3 regions of the Brevibacillus sp. BD137 genome follow, and region 3 is predicted to be linked to each of the others. Evidence: riboswitches for the same ligand, from Rfam matches in the RefSeq annotation. Region 3 holds a riboswitch; each other region holds the start of a gene.

Region 1 (6,585 bases), on a different contig from region 3:
GAAAATGATTTCCCGTCAATATGAAAGACCCAAGCAAGCAGGGGGATTTTGGCAGACTAGAAGGGGGAACTACCATTGAAGAAGTACATGACCAAGCCCGTATTAGCAGTTGTGACAGCGGCAGGTATTCTTGGCTGTTTAACGCCAATTTTTGCCAATGCAAGCTCGATTGCTAGTCCAAGTGCCACAAAGGTAGTCATGAATGACGAGGGGAAGCAAGTCACGCGCTACAATTTAAAAGAACTGGCCCAAAATGATCCAACCACGTTGAACATGCTCTTGAAAAATCAAGCGGATCACTTGTACATCATTGTAGATGAAATCAACTTGAATACGAAGCTCCAAACGTATATGGAAGAAAACAAAGCGGAGTGGGAGCGTATCTACAACGAGTACTACAGCGACATCTGGCTGGAAGTGCGCCTGACAGAGAATGCTGAAGAAATCGTGAGCGTAAATGCCAAGACTGAAAATAACAAGGTGTACATAAAGGGGATTGTGACTTCGGATGTCACCAAGGTGGTAGTGAAAAAGCCGAATTCCGACATCATTGAAGTCGTTCCGACCAACGAGCACTCTTTTACGGTCAGCTTTGAAGCTCCGGATGCATCCTATGAGCCGTATGTAACCGTAAGTGCCTATGCGGGCAGCAAGCTGGTCGATAGCGAACAGGTAAAGATCGTTCCAAAAGCAGAAGAAGATCAGGAAATGATCATCCATACTATGTCTGTATTGGATGCGAAGAAAAAGGAATTAAAGGTAAAAGGAATTGTCAAGCAGGGGGCAGATAAAGTAACTGTCACCTATAATGGCGTGAAAAAAGACGCAAACGTGAAGAAGCTGTGGGATGGCGTAGGCAGCTTTACGGTTTCAGTAAAGGATGTACAAGCAGCAAAAGATCAAAAAGCCTTGATCGAGGTTTACGAGGATGGCAAGAAGGTTGATTCCGAATCCGTTCAGGTAGAAATCGTTAACGCTCCTGACAAGGATCAAGCGACCGAATTTGTCATCAAGGCGACTGCTGTAAACAATCCTGCCGCCAAGTCCATCCAGGTGAAGGGGACAGTAAGCGGCTGGAACAAAAAGGACGATGCTGAGCTGGTTGTGATCGCTCCTGACGGGAAGAAAAAAGAGATTAAACCGAATGACAAAGGCGAGTTTTCTTTGACGTTGTCTTACAAGAATCATTCCTTTAGTGCCAAATCGATTCAATTCGCATTGTATGAAGACGATAAGCTGATTAAGAAAGCTGACGTTGCACTCAGCACAAAGGTCATTGTCGAGCCTGTGAAGCCTACAGACGGCGATGAAGACGATGATGATGACAAAAAGAAAAAAGAAAAAGGCAAGCAGAAAGATAAGCATCCCAACGGCAATGCGTATGGCTATTGGAAAAAGCACGGTAAGGAATGGAATGAAGATCACGATGATGACGATCATGACGAGGACAGAGACTAGTCTCTATCATTAAGGCCGTTGCTTGTAAGTCTCGACGTACTCCACCAATTGTCTGATGTAGTCCCCCAGAATGGGGATCGAAAGAAATTGCGTCAAGAGGGAGCCGAGGAAAGCCAAAACGATAGCAGTACCAATCGTCAATCCCAGACCCCGGGCAAGACCTGCGAGGAAATTGATCCAGAGCAGCTTGCGCGGGGCTGTGTAATTTTGGATCACATCTGCTAATCGGATATCTTCTAAGAACATCGCAATTTTGTGCATCCGCTCATTTACCTTTCGAACTTCCTGAAGCTCTTCAAGTACTTGGTCAATTTGCTGCATGAGGCGATCTGTAGGCGACAAGCTGTCCATCCCCTTCCATCATTCGGTATCGTTACCTACCAGTCTAGGGAAAAAGACAACCAGAATCAAGGTGAAGAGGAAACGTTTGCCTATCAGCTATGCGAAGGGTAAAATGAACGTACTAAACGTTTGATAGGAGGCTTTGAAATGGCTGAAACTGTTTCCCAAACTCTTTCCGAAGATTTATTCAAGCTCTTGCAAAAGGAGCGTTTTGTTACCTTGGGCACAGTAGACCATGAGTCAGGAGCACCATCGCTCAGTTCCTTGTCCTGGACGTTTGCTGTCAGCGCCGATACGATTCGTTTTGCCGTGGATAATCGCTCACGTATTTTGGCTAATATTGCGAAGGAACCGCAGGTTGTCCTGCATTTGATCGGTGCCGGCTCGTCTTTCGCCATTAATGGTCGTGCTGTCGTTAAAACAGACCGCCTGGAAGGTGTTCCGCTCAAGCTGGCCATGGTAGAGATCAAAATTGAGGCTGTTCGTGATATTATGTTTTACGGTTCCCGTATTTCCGCAGAACCACAATATGAAAAGACGTATGACAAAAACGCAGCAGCGAAGCTGGACAATCAAGTTATGACTGCCCTGAAAGATGCAAATTAACGGGTGGAAATAAATTGTTGACAAGAATCCTACCGATCCATTAGTATTAGGGTCAATCGAATTGAATAGCAATCTTCTTATCCAGAGCGGCGGAGGGACTGGCCCGATGATGCCCGGCAACCAATCACCTGTATTTTAACAGGGAGATAATGGTGCTAATTCCTGCAGAGTTATCAAACTCTGAAAGATGAGAAGGATTTGCTTACGGTGACGTAAACAAAGCCTTCTTTCAGAGGAAAGAGGGCTTTTTTGATGCCCTCGTACACTATTGGAGGGAGAGAAACAGACATGAAAATGGAAACAAAGTTGATTCAGGCGGGAGTAGGCAAAGACGAAAAAACAGGGGCGGTGAGCTTTCCTGTTTACTATGCAACGGCTTATCGTCATCCTGCCTTGGGCCAGAGCACTGGCTATGACTATACGCGCACAGCTAATCCTACTCGCACCATTTTGGAGGAGACCATCGCTATAGCGGAATCAGGAGATGCAGGATTCGCTTGCGCCTCAGGGATGGCTGCTGTTCATACCGTTATGGGTTTGTTTTCCCAAGGAGATCATCTGATTGTTTCGCTCGATCTGTACGGGGGAACCTATCGATTGTTCGAACAAGTGCTCTCTCGTTACGGTCTGACGTTTTCGTACGTGGATTTGCGTGACATTGGTGCACTGAAAAATGCGATTCGCCCAGACACAAAGGCTATTTTCGTCGAGACACCAACCAATCCGCTCATGCAGATTACCGATATTCGAGCAGTAGCACAATTGGCGAAGCAGCACAGTCTCCTGACGATTGTAGACAACACATTCTTAACCCCGTATTGTCAACGCCCACTAGAGCTTGGTGCAGATATCGTCTTACATAGTGCGACCAAGTATTTGGCAGGACACAACGATGTGTTGGCTGGACTCATCGTAACAAAAGGAGAAGAGTTGTCGGAAAAAATCCGGTTTTTGCACAATTCAATCGGTGCTGTACTCGGACCTCAAGATTGCTGGCTTCTCATTCGCGGGATGAAAACATTGGCATTGCGGATGGAGCGCCATCAATCCAATGCCTTGATTGTAGCGGAAAAGCTGCGTGAGCATCCGGCAGTAGCGGAGGTATTTTATCCGGGTCTGCCAGAGCATCCGGGACATGAGATCCAGGTGAATCAAGCGACAGGGCATAGTGGGATGGTATCGTTCCGCGTACGCGATGTGGAGCAGGTGGGATTGTTCTTGCAAAATCTGCAAATCGTGTCCTTTGCTGAAAGCCTGGGTGGTGTTGAGTCATTGTGTACGTATCCGGCGACGCAGACTCACGCGGATATCCCGCAAGAAGTCAGAGAGCATGTCGGTGTTTGTGATCGATTGTTGCGGCTGTCGGTTGGCATCGAGCATCCAGATGATGTCGTAGCCGATTTGTTTCAGGCCTTGAATGCTAGTTTGGTCGTAGGGGGGAGTGTACGATGAATTTTGCCACCAAGATCCTCCACGGTTCCACTTGCATTGACCCGTTCACAGGTGCGTCGTCGGTTCCGATTTATCAAGCTTCTACGTTTCATCAGGCTGATATCGATCAGCCAGGTGTATTCGATTATGCCAGATCAGGCAATCCGACTAGGCAGGCTTTGGAAGAAGCCATTGCGTCTCTGGAGGGAGGCGCACGCGGTTTCGCGTTCTCATCTGGCATGGCTGCCATTTCCAGCGTGTTCATGCTGTTTTCTGCCGGAGATCATGTTGTAGTGGCGGAAGATGTATACGGTGGCACGTTTCGGTTTTTGACCAAGGTATTGTCGAGAATGGGCATCTCTGTAACGTTCGTGGATGCGACAGAGACAGAAGCCGTTCGTGCGGCTATTACACCGGCAACGAAAGGGGTTTACCTGGAGACCCCCTCCAATCCTACCTTAAAGGTGACAGATATTGCAGCGGTTTCTCGTATCGCGAAGGAGCACGGCTTGCTCGTCATTGTCGATAATACGTTCCTTACCCCGTATTACCAGCGACCATTGGAACTTGGCGCAGATGTGGTCATTCATAGTGCAACAAAGTTTATTGGAGGGCATAGCGACGTCGTGGCTGGTCTGGCCGTGACCAGAGAAGCTGGGTTAGGGGAGCAGCTCTACTTTATCCAGAATGGCATGGGAGCGATTTTGGGTGTGCAGGACTGCTGGCTCGTGATGCGAGGGCTCAAAACATTGAAAGCCCGACTGGATGTGAGCACGAAGACAGCCGCGGGCTTGGCTGAGTGGTTGTCTACGCATCCACAAGTAAGTCGCGTTTACTATACGGGACTGGCGGATCACCCCGGTCACCTGATTCAAACACAACAAGCGACCGGTCATGGGGCTGTTCTTTCCTTTGATGTAGGGAGCCGTGAGCGTGCAAAAGCGCTGTTTGATCGCGTGAAATTGCCGATTGTGGCAGTCAGCCTCGGGGCAGTGGAAACGATTCTCTCGTATCCAGCTACGATGTCACATGCAGCGATGCCCGCTGAAGAAAGAGCTGCAAGGGGAATCACAGATGGTTTGATCAGATTGTCAGCTGGTTTAGAGGATTTTGATGACTTGGTGGCAGATTTGAAGCAAGCACTGGATCATTTGCCATCTGAAGCACCAGCTTATAAAGAAAAAGAGGTATTCTCCCGGGCTTAATTCCGGGGGATACCTCTTTTTCTTTAAGGTGTTCCTGTACGATTTGCGTTGATTTTGTTTTGTCCTTGTGGCTCTTTGTGCATGCGTTTTTCTTTTACTTGGGAAGGGGTTTCTTCACGAGGCTGCACACTGCGTGGCAGTTGGGGTATGATCCGACCTACCATATCCGCCAACTCTTCGGTAATTCCGGCAACAGGATGGCCGCGACGAATATCATCTCTCATTTCCCGTAACCGCTGTACGAAGGCAGGATCTGCCGTTACGACAGCATTCGCTCCTTGGGGGTCTTCTTTCAGAGCTTCCGCAACCGTATATTTAATGACGCCAACTTCTGGGCGATCCAGATTCGGATCCACAGTAATACCGACTACCGCATATTTGCCCATGACCACAGCCGTAGCGCTGTGCACCCTTTTCACACGTGTTGCTAGTTGGGCGAGACGATCAGCGGTGGCTTGGGAAGATTGATTATAAGCAGGCTGAGGAGCTGTTTGCTGAACACGCTGAGTATGAGTGGCATGCTTCGGCTGTTGTGCAGCCTGATTCGTCGGGGTTTTATTGCCTGACGTACATGCTGTAAGCAACAAGCTAAAACCGAGACAGTAGATCATGATCCGTTTCACAGGCATTCTCCCTTTCCCAGTATTGCCTTCCTTCGTTAGGAGGGCAGGGTTACAAGTATTTTGTTCTGGGCTGTCCATTTTCATTCTGCCAATGGGTCGTCTATCTCTGTCTACCTGAACATAGACTGTAGTACATCACGTCGCCGCACTTGAGCATCCCTCCAAAAATTGCATAGGGTATATAAGAAGGGTAATAGGAGGCGAGATTTTGAAGAAAATCTACGTACTGGACACCAACGTACTCCTGCAAGATCCAAGGGCGATGTTTTCTTTCGCTGACAACGAAATCGTCATACCAGCTGTCGTATTGGAAGAAATCGATTCCAAAAAGCGGTACATGGATGAAATTGGCCGCAATGCTCGGTACGTATCTCGGCTCTTTGACAGTTTTCGTGAGCTGGGGCAATTACACACTGGCATTACCCTTGAAACAGGTGGATTGTTTCGAGTGGAACTGAATCATTCCTCTTTCCACCGCCTTCAAAAACAATTCACGGAAATGAGTAATGACAACCGGATTTTAGCGGTTGCACTAAACTTACAAGAGGAGGAAAATGGAAAACCACAGCCAAGACCAGTCATTCTGGTAAGTAAGGATGCGCTTATGAGAGTCAAGGCTGATGCATTGAATATTTCCGCAGAGGATTTTCTTTCGGATCGAGTTGTGGGGGAGTTCTCCAGTATTTACCCGGGGTATCAGAAGATGATGGTAGCGTCCGATATCATCAAGACTTACTATGCGACAAAAAAACTACAGCTGGCCTCCTGTTTTCCGCGCTATCGCTTTTACCCTCATCAATTTTTAGTGCTGAAGGACGAATGCAACCCATCCATTTCAGCGATTGGAAAGGTCGACCCAGACGGAAAAATGTTAGAAATGCTTGTATCAGATGATGATCCGATTTGGGGCATCCGAGCCC
Region 2 (6,585 bases), on a different contig from region 3:
CTTCGCGCTGGGCTGGATGGGAGACGGGCATTGCCGTGATCAAGGCTTGAGTGTAAGGATGCAACGGTGTGGCAAACAACTCCTCGCTCGGTGCAAGCTCCATCATCTGTCCCAGGTACATCACGCCAATCCGGTCGCTGATATGCTTCACCATCGACAGGTCATGGGCGATAAACAGATAGGTGATAGACCGCTCTGCCTGAAGATCGGCTAAAAGATTGACGATTTGCGCCTGAATGGACACATCCAGTGCGGAGATGGACTCGTCTGCCACGATAAAGCTGGGCTCCACCGCAAGCGCACGAGCGATTCCGATACGCTGTCGCTGTCCGCCGCTAAATTCATGCGGAAAGCGTTTTGCGTGGCTTGGGTGCAATCCTACGAGCTCCAGCAGCCGATAGATGCGTTCTTCTCGTTCTTTTCCTTTTGCCAATCCATAGGAGTCAATTCCTTCGGCGATGATGTCGCCTACCCGCAACCGCGGATTGAGTGAGGCCTGCGGATCCTGGAAGATCAGCTGCATGTGGCGGTTCGCTTCCCGTCGCTCACGTCGATCCATCCTGGCAATGTCTTTGCCTTGAAACAGGATGCGCCCTGCAGTAGCCGGGTACAGGCCAACGATCGTTCTACCCAGCGTAGACTTTCCGCAGCCGCTTTCCCCAACGATTCCGAGCGTCTCCCCTCGCCTGATTTCAAAAGAGACACGGTCAACAGCTCTAACCCGTTGGCCTTTGCCAATCTCAAACGATTTAGCGAGATTCTCCACTTCTACTAAGTTGTCACCCATGTGTCTCCCTCCCTGCTACCATCCACGCTTCTGCTCCCCGGGCACGCGGGTCGTTCAGCCAGCAGCTCGCCTCATGCTGATTGAAAAACGAATTTGATTGCGGCATATGCTCCAGGCAAATTTCCATGGCAAACCGGCATCGGTCAGCGAACGGGCAACCAACAGGCGGACGAAACAAATCCGGCGGTGTCCCTTCGATGGGAATCAGTCGTTCTTTTTTACCTGCATCGAGACGTGGCACAGACTGCAACAGCCCTTGTGTGTATGGATGGCGCGGATTGTCAAAAATCTCTCCCACCGGGCCGCTCTCCACCACTTCACCTGCGTACATGACCGCTACATGATCGGCCACCTCTGCGACTACGCCCAGATCGTGGGTGATCAAAATGATCGACGTCTGCAACTGCTCCTGCAATTCCTTCATCAGACGAAGTATCTGTGCCTGAATGGTCACGTCGAGCGCCGTCGTCGGTTCATCCGCGATAACCAACTGCGGTTGGCAGGCTAGCGCCATAGCGATTCCGACACGCTGCCGCATTCCTCCACTTAGCTCGTGCGGATATTGTTCAAATCGCCTCGCCGCCTCTGGAATACCTACCCTCTCCAGCAGTTTCAGCGTCTCTTCCTTTGCTTCCATCTTCGTATGCTTTCGATGTTTGATCAGCCCTTCCGCAATCTGCTGACCGATTTTCATCGTGGGGTTCAACGAGGTCATCGGGTCCTGAAAGATCATACCGATCTGCGAGCCGCGAACCTGCTGCCATTCCAGCTTCGTCAGCCCAGTCAGTTCACGCCCGCGAAACCGAATGCTGCCGCCTTTTACCTGACCAGATCGCGGTGGAATCATCCCCATCAATGCCCGGGCCGTCACACTTTTTCCGCAGCCGCTTTCCCCCACAATCGCCAGCGTCTCTCCCTCCTTCACAGAAAAGGAAACCCCTCTTACTGCCTGCACCTCACCACCGTACGTGCGAAAGGAGACGTGTAGCTGATCTACTTCCAATAAAGGCTTCATAATGTACTCCCCCCTCATTTCCTGATCCGTGGGTCCAGTGCATCCTGCAAACCGTCCCCGAGTGCATTGCACGCGAACATCGTAAGCGAAATCATGAATCCCGGAAAAAACAGTCGCCACCACTGGCCGCTCAGCATAACCGCCAGCGCGTCGTTGGCCATGGTTCCCCAGCTGGCTATTGGCGCTTGCACACCCAGCCCAAGAAAGCTGAGAAATGATTCGGCGAAAATCGCGTGCGGAATTGTAAAGGTCAGGTTGACGATGATGACGCCGATCGTATTCGGCAGCAGATGTTTGATGATGATTTTGGCATGAGAGGTGCCCAGCTTTTCTGCGGCCAGCACAAACTCCTGCCGCTTGATCTGCATGATTTGTCCTCTGACCAGGCGGGCCATCCCCACCCAGCCAGTTAGCGAAAGGGCAATAATGATTGTTGCGAGTCCAGGCTCCAGAACCACCATCAGCAGGATTACCACCAGCAGATACGGAATGCTGTACAGAATTTCAGCCAACCGCATCAGGATGTTGTCTACACGGTCACCCAGCTTGTTCCTCCCTGCCATGTAACCGGATATCCCGCCGATGCATACACCAATCACGAGGTCGATGGCTGCTGCCGCCACACCAATAAACAAAGAGATTTGTCCGCCTGCCCAGGTACGTGCCCACATGTCCCGCCCCAAGTCATCGGTTCCAAACCAGTGCTCGCCTGACAGTGGCAGATTTCCTTTCATCAAAGACTGTTCATGTGGACTGTGGGGAACGAGAAGCGGACCGATGATTGAGAGGGTTACCACTGCTGCGAGCAGGAAGAACCCGAGCATTGCCAGCTTGTTACTGGATACCCTCTGCAATACCTCCTGCCAATACCCAAGACTCGGCCGCTCCCGAATTTCCTCAGAAAGCCGATTTCGGTCGACTGGTCGAAACAGAGAATCCAGTTGTGTTGCCTGATTGGCCATAACGCTACCTCCCTCCACTCGTTAATCTGATGCGCGGGTCAATCACCCGATACAGCAGGTCGATGATGTACAAAGTAAAAATGAGCACAAAGCTGTAAAACACAGTCGTTCCCAAAATAACGGGATAATCGCGGTTAAAAATGCTTTCCACGAAATATTTGCCGATCCCGGGAATGGCGAAAATCTTTTCCACCACAAAGGTTCCGGTCATCAGGTTGGCAAACAGCGGACCGATAAAGGTAAGAACAGGCAGGATGGCGTTGCGCATCCCGTGTCTAACGACAATGGAAAAGGTGCCAAGCCCTTTGGCCTCTGCCGTACTTATGTATTCCTGTTGCCAAACCTCAAGCATGCTGGCTCGTACAAAACGAGCGATGATGGCGAGCGGACCGATAGCGAGCGCAAGTGTTGGAAGAATCGAGTGCTCCCAGCTCCCCCATGCAGCGACGGGTAAAAGCTCCCATTTGACCGCTAAGTACTTGATCAACAGTGGCGCGAGAATAAAACTGGGGACGGAGATTCCGATGATGGCAGCAAACATAGACAAGAAATCCAAGGTCCGATTGTGATAGAGTGCCGCTACGATTCCCAGTGTGATTCCACCTGCCAGCGCGACCATAAACGACTGGAGTCCCAGAACAGCCGATGCGGGAAATCCCTCTGCAATCAGTGTGTTCACATCCCTCGTCTTGGACTGGATAGAGGGCCCTAAGTCAAATTGCAGCAATCCTTTTAGATAGAGCAGGTACTGTACCGTGATTGGCTGATCCAGTTTGTACTCCGCTCGCATGTTCTTCACCACTTCTTCTGGAAGCATTTTGGCATCTGACGCGAATGGATCACCAGGAATCAGGTGCATCGTCACGAACGTTACCGTGACAATCATCCACAGCGTAACGATCATGAGAAAGCCACGCTTGACTGCATAATAAAGCACGTTGTTTCCTCCTTTAAATAATACAAAGTAAAGAGATGAGAATACTACGGATTATAAATATAGAAAACCCCTCTCCGAAAAGAAGAGGGGCGATTGCACGTTTCCCACCTTCTCATCTCGCAGATTAACTCCGCAGGAATTAGCACCGTAAGGTCAATCAGACCAAGGTTGCCGGGTTTCATCGGGCCAGTCCCTCCACCACTCTCGATAAGAATGTTCTATGAAATTTAATTTCATTGTAAAATTCTTTTTTATCTTATCATTTTACTCGGATATGTCAATGCTGTTCCATGACAATTGATTTTTCTTTATTTTATTTGTGAAAAAAGTAAATCTTCATACACGTATGAATAGGAGGATGTCAGCCCAAATCTTAATCGTGGTGGCTAGGATCAACAAGGCAAGAATGGATTGGAGAATCCGCGTGCCCAAACGTTTGCTGACCTTCGTACCGAGCGGCGCTGCCATGATACTGGCGATTACCATGATCACGGATGGCCACAGCAATATGTCCCCTGCCATCCATTTCCCTATCGTCGATCCAATGGAAGATAGAAAAGTGATGGCAAGAGAGGACGCAATCGCAACTCTTGTCGGTATCTTGAGGATGATCAACATGATGGGAACCAAAATAAAAGCGCCCGCTGCCCCGACAATTCCGGAGGCACCTCCGACCGTCAAAGCAGATAAGACAGCTGTTGGTTTATGAAAGATAACCTCGGTCGTCTGTTCACGTTCGTCCATTCGCTTTTTTGGCAGGAACATCAAGATTACAGCAATCGTGGCCAGGATGGCGTAAACGATATTGACGGCATTTTCCGAAAGAAATTTTCCTCCATATCCTCCAAGCAAGCTCCCGACAATAATGGCACTTCCCATGTACACAACGAGCTGGTAATGAATAAGCTTATCTTTGCGCAGAGTCCAAACAGCGGCTAGGGTGGCAAAAAATACTTGGACGGCACTTACTCCGGATACTTCGTGAGCTGTGTAAGCAACGAATCCAAGGGCGGGCGGAATGTACAGAAGCATCGGATACTTGATGATGGAGCCCCCGATTCCAACGAGACCAGAAATGAACGATCCCACGAAACCGATAACAAACAGTGTGATCACTAGGTCGATAGTCATAGGCTCACCCTTTGCAGCGACTCGCTTTGATTTCGTTTCGTTTTATCCTCGTTCTACTACTGGCAAGCGGTCTATTTGCCATTGTAAGATACCGCCGCTCAAATTCATTACATCCTTGAATCCGTTTGCTTTAAGAATGCTTGCGCCAATGGCAGATCGGGCACCGGAACGGCATTGTACGAGAAGCGGTTTATCGTGAGGAATCTCATCTAGCCGCATGGCGAGTGTACCGAGCATGATGTGCTGTGCATCTGGAATATGTCCTTCCTCCCACTCGGCCAAATTACGTACATCTACTACGTGAACCTCTCCCTTTTCCACCCGTTCTGCAATTTCCAGCGGTGATACCTCTTCGATTGTCTCGAGCGAAGACACTTCACTTTCCACTAGTTTGGTGCTGTCGATAAAGCCTGTGACATGATCAATCCCTACAGCATGCAAGGCTTGCAAAATCTCGTCCAGCGCATCTGGGGTGGTCAGGATGTGAACGGGCCGATCGTAATCGACAATCCAACCCGCCCAGTTGGCAAATGACTTGTTAAAGGGAATGTGAAGTGTTCCCGCCAGATGCCCCTTCGCAAATTTGTGGAAAGGTCGCGTATCGATCATCTGTCCGTTTTCCAGTGATTCCTTTACCGCTTCAAGCGAGTTGAACTCTCGAACAACAGGAAGCTCCTTTAGCAAGGCAGGGCCTTCCTTATTCACGCGTTTCATCACGGCAAAATACGTTGGCGGCTCTGGTTGTCCATCCAGGAGAGCCTGAACGAATTCCTCTTCACTCGTGTGTGACATCGCCCAGTTAAAGAGCTTTTCATAGCCGACGGTAGAAGACGGCACGGCTCCCAGTGCTTTCCCGCAAGCACTTCCTGCGCCATGGGCTGGCCATACCTGTATATAATCCGGCAGTTGCTTGAATTTTTGGAGGGACTGGAACATGGCTCTTGCACCTAACTCGGACGTCCCCTTCATTCCCGCTGCTTTTTCGAGCAAGTCCGGTCTGCCGATATCGCCGACAAAGACGAAATCTCCCGTGAAGATCCCAATAGGGCGATCTGCATTCCCTCCAAGGTCTGTCAAAAGGAAGGAGATACTCTCAGGTGTATGGCCAGGGGTATGCATGACTTCAAATAGCAAGTTTCCGATAAAAAAGCGATCCCCATCGTGCACAAGCTGATGATTCAAGCCTTTCACGTATTGATATTTCCAATCTTCATCGCCCTCATTGGATAAAAACAGCTTCGCTTGATGAACTGCTCCCAGTTCCCTAGCACCAGATACAAAATCAGCGTGAATGTGGGTTTCGGTGGCGGCTACAATGGTTACTCCCTCTGCTTTGGCGACCTGAAAATAAGGAGCCAGATTACGAGCGGGATCGATCACAATCGCCTCACCGGTTTTTTGGCAGCCGACCAGATAAGACGCATGGGCAAGCTTCTCATCATAAAAGTAACGCAATAACATCGTGTATTCCTCCCTTAACCTGTCAATTATTTGTTTGCTTTTTCCGTGAGTAACTCAAGCAGATACCGGAGTGATTCCAGATCGCGCAAAATGGATGTCTCCCTCTTTCCTTCGAAAACTGTCTCACATCAATCCTTTTAGCATGCCATTCCAATAAAGGATGGGAAGCAGTTCTTTTTTCATCAGGTACATACTGAATCTTTCTTTGGATTGGTCAAAAGGAAAGGTTTCGCACGGCTTCAGGTTGTAATCAAATTCGGCGAGTACCAGCTTGTTGTACCCCGTTACGAGT
Region 3 (6,585 bases):
TTACAAAGACCCAGCGCTGGGCTCGATGAATACGAACTTTGCGCTCTTGGTATCTCATACGTTTACAGAGCCGTTTGACAAGCCGAATGAGTATGCGAGGGAAATTTGCAAGCGGGCAAATGATCTGTCAAACGGTGGAGTCATCGTGCAAAAGTACGGCGATATTTTGCGCGGTCGCCGTTCCACAGAGTCGCGTATTAAGGAAGGCTTCCTGGAGCCTACTCTGAAGGAAGCAGTACCGGGTGACTTGGGACTCGTGTTGCCTTACAACACGATGAAAAGCTTGATCGAGATGGTGGAAGCACTGGACAAGGTAACACCGGGAATCGCTTCTGAGCACACGTTGTTCTATGGAGTGGAAGCGAAATTTTACTCGGCTCGTCCGAAACTGACTGAGGAATTCGAAACAGAAATCAAGGGATTATTCTGTGGCGGGGATGGTGCCGGAATTACGCGTGGTCTGGCACAGGCCGGAGCTGCTGGGGTTTGGATGGCTCGCAATATTACGAAACGCATGCACTAACGAATACGCTCATAACCAATAGGCTTCTTGCTGGGCACCTTGTGCTTGGTGGGGAGCCTTTTTTCATGACAGAACAACATCAGGGAAGTGGTGGTTCCGTGTCACGAGGAATTAGGCAGAAGCGTATTGTGTAGAAGGGCCAATAATCAAACCACGACCTTTATTGGCATGGAGGTATCTATGTTTTTTTGTGATGATGACGATACCGCTGTAATAGCACTTTGGATTATTTCGCTTGGCTTTGTCATCCTTGCCATTGATAAAACAACCAAATTAAGTCAAAAGCCTGCCTGCAACAATGACAAGTTGATACAGCCCCTCATTCAATTAAACAAGCAAATCAATGGGAAAAACAAAAATGGCAATGACAATGATGACGATATGCAGTTCAAACGAATTGAACAGCAAATTGCTCAATTGCGAGATAGTGTTCAAGATATAAAAAAGAATTTACAGGAGAATCAACCCAAAAACGGAGGGAAAAAGGATGATCGAAAAAAATCTAGCGAATGAGTTGGTAGCGGTAGGGGGGTGGATCGCAGTGATTGGCACTTTCTTAGCTGCCATAGGTTCGACTGGACAGGTGGAACCGGAGCAGCCTGCTTCTACAGACAAACAAGCGAATGACAAAGAATCAAATGATTTGAAGAAACAAGTACTGCAACAGAAAAAACAATTGCAAAAGCAACAGATACAGCTTGAACTGATTCAATTGGAACAAGAGCTTAACACCCTCATCCATAGCACACGGAAAAATGGCTAACAAAAAATGACTTCACCAAACTGCTTTTGGGCGAAGTCATTTTTTATTTGTTACAACGGCTGTAAATTATCGTTCATTTTCTTCAAAACGCGGTTAAAGATAGCGAGCTCTGCTTCGTCAACGCCGCGGAGTGCCAGCTCTTCTTGCACTTTTGCAGCCTCCAACCATTCCGGGAACCGTTCGATTGCTTGCGGAGACAAGGACACATAGCGCTCACGCTTGTCATCACCCTCTGAGCGAATGATCCAGCCCATCTCTTCCAAACGGGTGAGTGTCCGGGTAATCGTCGGGGCTTCAACATTCAGGTAGTTGCTCAATTGAACCTGAGTAAGCGATTCACGATAATGCAAGCAAAGAATAATACCCCATTGCGAGCTGTATAATCCCATGGGAGCCATAGACCCATTTAGTGATTTGCTGAATATTCTTGCGGTTTGGCTAATTCGATGACCATAATATTGCATGAGTATATACCTCCAGGAAAGCTGGTCCGATATATCGTACACTTATTGCTTAAGTAAATATGTACAATAACATACTAGCAGTTCTGGACATATAAGTAAACGTTTATTCGATGGCGAAATTATGGATTTTCTGACACAAATAGAATCAGGCGAGTGTCATGAAAGAAGACACTCACCTGGGTGAAAAATACGGCGGTACAGTGCATTTAATCTGCGGACAAGATGCTCAGTGGACCTTTTTCATTGATGATTGGCTCCAGTTCATAGACCGAAATGGGGAACATGGGGAAACCGACGTAGTAGGGCGTAATTTCGTACAACTGGAAGTAGATGACCAGTGCTTTGTCGGCGATGTAATAATCTTGATCGGGCTTAATCGAAGTAAAGCCATTAAGTGTGGGGATGTTTCTTTCTTTGATTTGACGCTTGATGTTTTCGGAAATCACCTTGACGTAATCGCTTCCTGGCTTGAATAATTCCCGCAGCGTATACAGCTTGCCTGTTTGGATATCAGCGGTGATCGAACCGAGGAAGGTCATGCCGTGAGCCATTTGCGGTGTATAGGCGTAGTTGCTCAACACAACACTGAAAATGCCGCGTTCGTTTGTCTTGATTTCGTAGCTTCCTTGCATTTCTGTATTTCCCGGTACCTGGACCCGTTGTTGCTCGTGAATTAAGCCTTGAACCGTTTGATAAATCGCCCGGTTGATATCTTTTTCCGCTTGCTGGTTGGCTAATCCCGCCAATTGCGGATAGTAAATCGTGGTGTTCGGACGGCTAATCGTCCGTGTCAGCACGGTAGCTGGCAATTGATTAAGTTCCACTTTTCTCCGTTTACCTCCTGTACGCGAGAGTTGTGTAATAGCCTATTCGAAATTGTTTTTGGCTGTTCTCACTTTTTTCACAAATTTGCCAAAGGTTTGGCTATATAATGGGGAAAGAATCCGATACATAAGTAAAAAGGAAAAGGGGGGCAATTATGATTCAATTGATTCGCAATACCTTAACTGACAAAGAAGGCTTTATGATTTTTATCCTATGGAATCATTTGTGGATGGCGGGGCTCATTGCCTACCAAGTGGATGTGAATTTCTGGAAAGTGACGTCCTTGGGATTGCTGGTCACTTTAATTGTTTCGCCGTATTATTTCATTCGCAAGGATAGTCTTGTAATTCGTTACCTGGTGGCAATTGGACTCATGTTTTATGCGATTTCATTCGATCACTTTACCGATTACCAGGAGATCACCTTCCTCGCTTTTATCGTCATGGGCTTTTTAGCAGCGTATTTGGATTGGAAGCTGGTCGTAACAGCGGGAATTACCCAAATCATTGTCACGGTTATTGGGTTCTACACAGGAACCTACCAGATCTTCGATGGCGATTTTTCGGAGCTCAATTTGCTTATGCGTATTGTCACGATTCTCATGATGATGGGAGCCGTAACGTATCTCTGTCTCGCCGGACAAGCCTCTCTGCAAAAAGCGCACGACGCAAGGCAGGAAGCGGAAGAGAAGGAGCGCCGTCTGGGAGAAATGCTTTTGAACATCCAGGAAATGACGGAGCAGCTAGATCGTACAAGCGATCATGTGCATGAGCATGCGGAAGGTACGAAGCGCAATACAGATGAAATGATGGTAGCCTTCAAGGAAGTCGCCGTCGGCATGGAATCACAGGCGAATTCTACGGTGAAGATCGAAGAAGAGGTTCAATCCATCGATCAGGAAATCGAGGCAGTCACATCGCAGACCAACGCAATGAAAACAGAATCGCAACAAAACAACCGTCGTCTGACAGAAAGCGTTCAGATGATGAACGATCTGTCCTCACAGATGGAGCAAATTGTGCAAGCAGTCAATGTAGCAGCCTCTACGATTCACCAGCTCAATCGGCAGGCGAATCGCGTAGAGGAAATTGTCGGCGCTATTAATCAGATCGCGACACAAACGAATCTCTTGGCACTGAATGCGGCGATTGAATCGGCGCGTGCAGGCGAGCATGGACGGGGATTTGCTGTGGTAGCGGATGAGGTACGCAAGCTGGCAGAACAAAGCGCGACAGCCACACAGGAAATTACCGACATTCTCAAGTCACTCCACCAGGAAAGTGAGAATGCGGTGCAACATATGAGCAGTGGGGAAGTGTCTGTTGCAAAAGGCCAAGAGCTGGCCGTAAAAACAGTGGCCTCCATTGAAGCAGTGCGTGCTGGTATGATGGCCTTCCTAGAAGCAGCTGATCAAGTAAGCTCCAGCATGGACCGGGTAAAAGTGCGTTCCGGCGAGGTTGCCATCGAGATGTCGACCATTACAGCCGTAACCGAGGAATCCGTAGCCAACTTAGAAGAGCTGTTTGCGACAGCAGAAAACCAGCATCAAAAAGTGCGTGAGATTACGGAAGAGCTGGGCGAGCTGAATACGTTGTCGCATCGCCTCCAGCAAACCTTTCACGTAAATTAGAGGTTGCGCTTCTCGCCAATTTCTCGGTGCTGAAAAGATGACTTTTTAAACTTTTATTTACTTGTAGAAGTGTTTGGAATTGAGAAAAAAGAATTGCATTTTCGAACCGTTCTGCTAGAATGAATTCCATTGTAACTAAATATATTCACCCACCTTATCAAGAGCGGCGGAGGGACTGGCCCGATGATGCCCGGCAACCACTGATCATGTCTATGCATGAACAGAAAGGTGCCAATTCCTGCAAAACCTGTACCATGGTTTTGACAGATGAGGAAGAGAACGGCTTCGTACGCAAACTCTTCCTCCGGGGAGAGTTTTTTTGTTGTATTTGTAAAAGAAGAGGAGGAATAAACGAACGATAAATTAATTTTATAAGAGAATATTCGTAAATGGTATTGAAAAAATAGGTAAAAAGCCGTACATTACCTAATAGGATAAAGAAAAACGTAAAGTTCGGATAGGGAGAGATACATCATGAAGAAGTTATTGCTGGCATTAACGACATTCGCAGTATTGGCAACAGGGTGCTCGACTGGCACAAGCGCACCGGCAGATCAGCCAGGAGGACAAGCAGCAGGACAAGAGGGCGCGGCCAAAAAGCGAATTGCCTTGATTTTGCCTGAGAAAATCGGTGTCAATCCATTCTTCCAACAAATGGACGAGGGTGCCAAGAAAGCTGCACAAGAGCTGGGGGCAGAAGTAAAAACGATCGAATCTACAGACCATGGAGCGATTGAAGAAAATCTGCGTGTGGCTGTTGCAGAAAATTATGATTTGATCATCACTTCTTCCTTTACATCAGAGGATGCATTGAAAAAAGTAGCTACCGAAAATCCTGACCGTAATTTTGCGATTATTGATACGGTAGTGGATTTGCCAAACGTTCGCAGTGTTACCTTCCGCGAGCAGGAAGCGGCTTACCTGGTGGGAGCAGCAGCAGGCTTGGCAACGAAAACGAACAAAGTGGGTATGGTTGTCGCTCTTGATATTCCGCAGTTGAAAAAATGGACGGTTGGCTTCGGAGAGGGCTTGAAAGCGACAAATCCAAAAGCAGAGCTCATGGTCAACTATGTAGGAAGCTTCACTGACCCGGCAAAAGCGAAGGAATTGGCTTTGCTCCAAGCTTCCAAAGGCGCTGATTTCATTAACGGTGCAGCAGCAGTAGGCGACCTCGGCGTTTTCGAAGCGGCGAAGGAAAAAGGTTTCTTCACAGCAGGTCAGGACGTTGACCGTACGACGATTGATCCAGAGCATATTGTTCTGTCCCAATTGAAAGGAACTGACGCGGCAGCTTATGAAACCGTGAAGACCTTTGTAGAAGGAACGTTCAAACCAGGTGTTGTGGCATACGGCTTGAAGGAAAAAGGTGTTGGTGTAACCTATGTCACGCACGAAAGCAAGACGCCGCTGAACGCTTTTATTGGACAAGAAGTGGTGGATAAAGTGAAAGCGATCAGCGATGAGATTGTAGCGGGTAGCCGCAAAGTACCAGACCAGTTTTAAAAAGGTTCTCGGTACTGAACGTTTATTTATAGCTTGTGCACAGTGATGGATGTGACCGACTACGGCTGTGTAGTCGGTCTTCCATTTTCATAAAAGGACGTACAGAAATGAGGGAGTGGGAATGACCGATCGCTTGGAAATGAGGGCCATGACCAAGAAGTACGGAGATTTTACCGCTAACGACAAGGTGTCGTTCTCACTGGCAGCAGGAGAGGTCCATGCGATTGTCGGGGAAAATGGAGCGGGCAAAACGACACTGATGCGGATGCTGTACGGGATGGAGCAGCCGACGTCGGGAGAGATCGTGTTAAACGGCAAGCCAGTTGTTTTTCGCGGACCAGAGGACGCGATTCGAAATGGAATCGGGATGGTTCACCAGCACTTTATGCTCTTCGGAGAATTCAGTGTGACTGAAAATATCGTGATCGGATATGAGCCGAAGCAAGCAGGCTTTTTCAACAGAAAGGACGCAGAGGAAAAGGTGCGGGCGCTGAGTGAGCAGTATCGCATTCCGATTCATCCGCAGGCTATGGTAGCAAATTGCTCGATCGGGGAACAGCAACGGGTCGAAATTCTGAAGGTCCTGTATCAGGGAGCGGATATTATCGTGTTGGACGAGCCGACTGCTGTCCTTACCCCGCTGGAGGTACGCGACCTGCTGCAAACGATTCGAAACTTGGCAAAGAGCGGCAAGAGCGTCATTTTGATTACACACAAGTTGCAGGAAGTCATGGAGGTAGCCGATCGTATTACGGTACTGCGCGGGGGCAAAGTGACGGGAACGGTTTCGCGGAATGAGACAAATGCGGATGATTTGGCAAGATTGATGGTCGGACGAGAATTGCAGGAGCTAGCTGAACGAGTCCCTCTGGAAAAA

Evidence for each region. Region 3 has a riboswitch for S-adenosylmethionine ahead of ODZ53_RS07985 (BMP family lipoprotein). Riboswitches for the same ligand answer to the same signal wherever they lie in the genome.
Region 1: linked by a shared signal. The riboswitch ahead of ODZ53_RS02645 (aminotransferase class I/II-fold pyridoxal phosphate-dependent enzyme) and the one ahead of ODZ53_RS07985 (BMP family lipoprotein) in region 3 are both predicted to bind S-adenosylmethionine.
Region 2: linked by a shared signal. The riboswitch ahead of ODZ53_RS04495 (ABC transporter permease) and the one ahead of ODZ53_RS07985 (BMP family lipoprotein) in region 3 are both predicted to bind S-adenosylmethionine.

What each region holds. Positions count from the first base shown of each region.
Region 1 is NZ_JAOTNO010000001.1:491,687-498,271, reverse strand. Features, by position in the region: gene ODZ53_RS02660 (hypothetical protein) at 76-1,458, shown strand; gene ODZ53_RS02655 (DUF5665 domain-containing protein) at 1,468-1,809, opposite strand; gene ODZ53_RS02650 (pyridoxamine 5'-phosphate oxidase family protein) at 1,948-2,406, shown strand; SAM riboswitch class I at 2,481-2,600, shown strand; gene ODZ53_RS02645 (aminotransferase class I/II-fold pyridoxal phosphate-dependent enzyme) at 2,695-3,858, shown strand; gene ODZ53_RS02640 (trans-sulfuration enzyme family protein) at 3,855-5,042, shown strand; gene ODZ53_RS02635 (YhcN/YlaJ family sporulation lipoprotein) at 5,066-5,671, opposite strand; gene ODZ53_RS02630 (PhoH family protein) at 5,874-6,585, shown strand, end outside.
Region 2 is NZ_JAOTNO010000002.1:182,988-189,572, reverse strand. Features, by position in the region: gene ODZ53_RS04510 (ABC transporter ATP-binding protein) at 1-787, opposite strand, end outside; gene ODZ53_RS04505 (ABC transporter ATP-binding protein) at 780-1,802, opposite strand; gene ODZ53_RS04500 (ABC transporter permease) at 1,817-2,764, opposite strand; gene ODZ53_RS04495 (ABC transporter permease) at 2,769-3,701, opposite strand; SAM riboswitch class I at 3,811-3,915, opposite strand; gene ODZ53_RS04490 (sulfite exporter TauE/SafE family protein) at 4,038-4,832, opposite strand; gene ODZ53_RS04485 (MBL fold metallo-hydrolase) at 4,875-6,293, opposite strand; gene ODZ53_RS04480 (FAD/NAD(P)-binding oxidoreductase) at 6,417-6,585, opposite strand, start outside.
Region 3 is NZ_JAOTNO010000003.1:280,878-287,462, reverse strand. Features, by position in the region: gene ODZ53_RS08015 (NAD(P)/FAD-dependent oxidoreductase) at 1-523, shown strand, start outside; gene ODZ53_RS08010 (hypothetical protein) at 704-1,036, shown strand; gene ODZ53_RS08005 (hypothetical protein) at 1,011-1,286, shown strand; gene ODZ53_RS08000 (MarR family winged helix-turn-helix transcriptional regulator) at 1,337-1,750, opposite strand; gene ODZ53_RS07995 (DUF3298 and DUF4163 domain-containing protein) at 1,957-2,574, opposite strand; gene ODZ53_RS07990 (methyl-accepting chemotaxis protein) at 2,730-4,205, shown strand; SAM riboswitch class I at 4,357-4,479, shown strand; gene ODZ53_RS07985 (BMP family lipoprotein) at 4,680-5,708, shown strand; gene ODZ53_RS07980 (ABC transporter ATP-binding protein) at 5,830-6,585, shown strand, end outside.